Regions from separate parts of the [Bacillus] caldolyticus genome, predicted to be linked through region 1. Evidence: a T-box and tRNA genes for the amino acid it is inferred to sense, from the RefSeq annotation. Region 1 holds a T-box; the other holds one or more tRNA genes.
What was found. A T-box is a leader RNA that pairs with one kind of tRNA and senses whether it is charged. The one in region 1 lies ahead of trpS (tryptophan--tRNA ligase), so its partner is inferred to be a tRNA-Trp.
Positions count from the first base shown of each region.

Region 2: it has a tRNA-Trp gene. The T-box ahead of trpS (tryptophan--tRNA ligase) is inferred to sense a tRNA for this amino acid. The anticodon was not compared.

Region 1 covers NZ_CP025074.1:1,844,489-1,846,728, reverse strand. The annotation lists gene trpS (tryptophan--tRNA ligase) at 1-873, opposite strand, end outside; T-box leader at 1,046-1,297, opposite strand; gene CWI35_RS09550 (IS256 family transposase) at 1,866-2,240, opposite strand, start outside.
Region 2 covers NZ_CP025074.1:2,626,063-2,628,302, forward strand. The annotation lists tRNA gene CWI35_RS13630 (tRNA-Met) at 110-186, shown strand; tRNA gene CWI35_RS13635 (tRNA-Asp) at 192-267, shown strand; tRNA gene CWI35_RS13640 (tRNA-Phe) at 440-515, shown strand; tRNA gene CWI35_RS13645 (tRNA-Thr) at 823-898, shown strand; tRNA gene CWI35_RS13650 (tRNA-Tyr) at 905-989, shown strand; tRNA gene CWI35_RS13655 (tRNA-Trp) at 997-1,070, shown strand; tRNA gene CWI35_RS13660 (tRNA-His) at 1,088-1,160, shown strand; tRNA gene CWI35_RS13665 (tRNA-Gln) at 1,177-1,251, shown strand; tRNA gene CWI35_RS13670 (tRNA-Gly) at 1,257-1,328, shown strand; tRNA gene CWI35_RS13675 (tRNA-Cys) at 1,338-1,411, shown strand; tRNA gene CWI35_RS13680 (tRNA-Leu) at 1,473-1,557, shown strand; gene CWI35_RS13685 (hypothetical protein) at 1,690-1,920, shown strand.

The sequences.
Region 1 (2,240 bases):
TTTCCCGTGTTCTAAAACATCATATACATCACTATCTGACAATTTTTTTCTTTTTTCTCTGAACGGTCCAACGATGGAATTGATCGAATCGGATAGAATGGATTTACATTGTACGCACCCTATCGTCGCATTACTGCATTGGAGCTGAATCTTTTCTAACGTTTCCTTTTCAGTAAAGTAAGTGTGCAAATGATAAACGTTGCACCCTTCTTTTGAAGGGTTACCTGCTTGATGTTTATAGATACGAGTAGGGTCAGAATATGCCTTCTTTACTTTTCGTTGAATGGTTTTATTGTCATCTTTCATACTAATATAACTGTCGGCGTTATCGGATTTACTCATTTTCCCTTTCCCTGAAAGAGAAGGAATACGAACAGCATTTTCCACAATCGGTCTTGGTTCAGGAAAAATATCTCCATAGAGTTGGTTAAATCTACGTACAATGGTCCTTGCTATTTCCAAATGAACCAATTGATCTTCGCCGACGGGCACAAATTTTCCTTTGTGTATAAGAATGTCTGCTGCCATCAAAACTGGATAACCTACTAATCCATAATTGACATTATCAGGTTGTTTTTTTGCTTTTTCCTTAAATGTCGGACAACGTAATAAATCCCCTAATGGCATTACCATGCTTAAATAAGTATGCAATTCACATATTTCCTCTGCAATCGAGGATTGGACATAAAATGTAGATTTATTTGGATCGAGCCCTGCTGCCAAATAATCTTTAGCAATTTCCAAAACATTTCTCGTTAAATCATCTGGTTTAGGGTGAGTAGTTAGTGAATGAATATCACTGATAAAAAAGTATGAATTGTACTTTTCCTGTAATTCAAGGATATTCTTCATTGCACCATAGTAGTTACCCAAATGTAATTCTCCTGTAGGTCTTATTCCTGATACTAATATTCCCCTATTCATCGAAATCCCTCCATTTTGTTGTAGTTTTAATGCTTTGAATTGAAAAAAACGTCCACCAGCCGTCTTCCATGACTAATCACTCCTTTTAGACAACTAAATAAAAAGGCTTTCCATCCACTTGCCAAAGGACGGAAAGCCGCGGTGCCACCTTTGTTCGTTTGTAAAACAACAAACGCACTTTTAGGGTACGGAAACATAAATTACGTTTCGATACCTTGTCTCTTTTAACGGTGAGACTCTCCGCCAAAACCTACTCTAAATTTCGGTCTGGTTGCTCCGAAGCCCATTCAACATGGTTTCCACACTGATTTGCACCAACCATCAGCTCTCTGAAGTGTCCGCCATGCCTACTATTCTTCATCATCACAAAGATATATGGAATTTTTTTATTTATTATAATCACACGGTAGAATGATTGCAATGTTTTTTTACTAAATTATACAAAAAATCAGTATTTTCATCATTGCTGGTGCCACATAGATGCGGCATGGTTGACTCCCATGGAAGAAAGAATTAACTTCCATCATCTGTGATGAAGCTCGCTTCATGGTTGGCTAACGGGTGCTTTGTTGAATAACCTACATTAAATATAAAAGAGATTGGAACGTTTTCTTGTAACGTTTTTCAAGCTCTTTTATTGATTTGAATTATACTGTGAATTCATTGTGAAAATTGTGCGATTTTATCTGTGACTCAACCTGCGTTTTACTGTTTTGCACCTGACAAGTGAGGTCAAGTCCAAATTATTGTGTAAATTCCCCTTTGATAGACAACATGGACCTGAGACTTGACGTATGGTAGGTAAGTCCGGCAAGTCTCCCTGCCAGTCGCCTTCCCGGACAAACGATCATGTTGTCAAGGAACAGGCGTGTCAAGGAGCTTTCGCGGCATATCCTCGCTTCGCTCCGGTATTCCACGTTCTCCTTGACACAGCGAAGGGGTTACCCTACTCTTTTCATCTCCGAAACTTCCTGATTCACCGATCGAGCTTCTTGCTCTTTCGTTTTCCGCCACTGCCAATAGTCGGACATATCCAGGTATTTGCGTCCCGATATCCATTTTTCGTCCATTTCGATCAACACGGCGCCTACGAGGCGATACACCGATTCCCGGTTCGGAAAGATGCGGATGACCCGTTCTCTGCGGCGAATTTCTTCGTTCAGCCGTTCCACTCCGTTTGTCGTACGCAGACGCCGCCGATAACGGTCCGGATAGTCCAATACGGCGGTGGCGTCTTCGAATCCCTCTTCGAGGATTTGCATGGCTTTTGGGGCTTTTTCTTCCCATTTGGCCAGCACTTGTTCCAATAACAGTCG
Region 2 (2,240 bases), 780 kb from region 1:
ATCGCGAGTTGTCCCGACGCATCCAGCATCTTTGAATCAGCTTGTAGAGGAAGAGGCAACGGACAACAACACCAAAAGCATTGTGAACATCAACTTACTTTCTTATCATCGCGGGGTGGAGCAGTCCGGTAGCTCGTCGGGCTCATAACCCGAAGGTCGCAGGTTCAAATCCTGCCCCCGCAACCAAAATTGGTCCCGTAGTGTAGTGGTTAACATGCCTGCCTGTCACGCAGGAGATCGCGGGTTCGAGTCCCGTCGGGACCGCCATTGTTCCAAAATCACGAAAAATATGGTATGGCTCGGTAGCTCATTCGGTAGAGACGAGCATCCGCTTCATCGAATTCGCTTCGAGTTGCCTCGACGCATCGAGCGTCTTTGAATCAGCTGGTAGAGGAAGAGGCACAGAGCAATTCAACGAGCGAGTTAAAAAATAATATATGGCTCGGTAGCTCAGTCGGTAGAGCAAAGGACTGAAAATCCTTGTGTCGGCGGTTCGATTCCGTCCCGAGCCACCATATAATTGATAGCAAGCTGACTTAGCTCTATTGGCAGAGACGAGCATCCGCTTCATCGAATCGATTGCGAGTTGTCCCGACGCACCCAGCTTCTTCGAATTGGCTGGTAGAGGAAGGGACACAACAAATGAACAATGAGCCACGATTTATATCATAATTATGCCGACTTAGCTCAATTGGTAGAGACGAGCACTTGCTTCGTCGAGTCGGCTTCGAGTTGCCTCGACGCATCCTGCTTCCTCGAATCAGCTTGTAGAGGAAGAGGCACAGAGCACAACAATGAGCCACCTTCTTGCATTTGTTTTATGCCGACTTAGCTCAATTGGTAGAGCAACTGAATCGTAATCAGTAGGTTGCGGGTTCAAGTCCTGCAGTCGGCACCATTCTTTGGAGGGGTAGCGAAGTGGCTAAACGCGGCGGACTGTAAATCCGCTCCCTTTGGGTTCGGCGGTTCGAATCCGTCCCCCTCCACCATGATTAAAGGGGCATAGTTTAATGGTAGAACAGAGGTCTCCAAAACCTCCGGTGTGGGTTCGATTCCTACTGCCCCTGCCATTTTGATTATCATTATGGCGACTATGGCGAAGTGGTTAACGCACCAGATTGTGGCTCTGGCATGCGTGGGTTCGATTCCCACTAGTCGCCCTTCACTTTCCGGCATTGGGGTATAGCCAAGCGGTAAGGCAACGGACTTTGACTCCGTGATGCGTTGGTTCGAATCCAGCTACCCCAGCCAATGATGCGGAAGTAGTTCAGTGGTAGAACACCACCTTGCCAAGGTGGGGGTCGCGGGTTCGAGTCCCGTCTTCCGCTCTCGATCAAGGCGGCATAGCCAAGTGGTAAGGCAGAGGTCTGCAAAACCTTTACCCCCGGTTCGAATCCGGGTGCCGCCTCCATCTAATGAATATAAAAAGTGTTGACAGACATGAAGTAATGTGATAGAATAATACATGTCGCGCCGATGTGGCGGAATTGGCAGACGCGCACGACTCAAAATCGTGTGGGGTAACCCCCCGTGTGGGTTCGACTCCCACCATCGGCATCGAAATAGGGAAAAGGCTTTAGGGACAAGGGGTTTCACGTAAGTGGAATCCCTTGTTTTTTATTTACCGAATACGATTCGAGAGAAGAAAATCGTGTGCGTACAATCGTGTTCGGTGAGGTGAAATGGAAAGTGGGAAGAATAGAAAATGAGAGAGAATTGCAGAGAAAGAGCAAGAGAGGAAGAAGAGGAGAGCTAAGTCGTGAGGAGTTATTGCTAATATCTGATGACAACGCAGAAATTGAATACACATTTGAGGAATTGTTAGAGATATTTATTGAGGATTGCGAACTAAGAAAATTGCAAAACGGCTCGGCTATATTGATGAACAAAAATTCACAGAGCTTGATAATGAAGCTATAGAAATCAATAAAATCATAATCGGACTGATGAGGAAAATTTTAAGAAAGGACGATTAAGCTTAGGCTCTATCCTGAAATAACTGTGGATAACTTTTTTGTTATTTCATTCGTCGATGTGCCAATTTTTATTGGTTGTCTGTTATTGCTAATTGTTGATTTTTGACTAAAAGCAAAGAGACCATTGTATTGAGGTCTCTGATGTTCTTATTAAATTAAAGATTTCAACAGTTAATGTAAATTATCACTTTATTTCGGAACAAAAGAGCCATTTTTTTGCACATTCCTTCAGAAAGCCCTCTCCCCTTTTCTGAAAGAATGTGC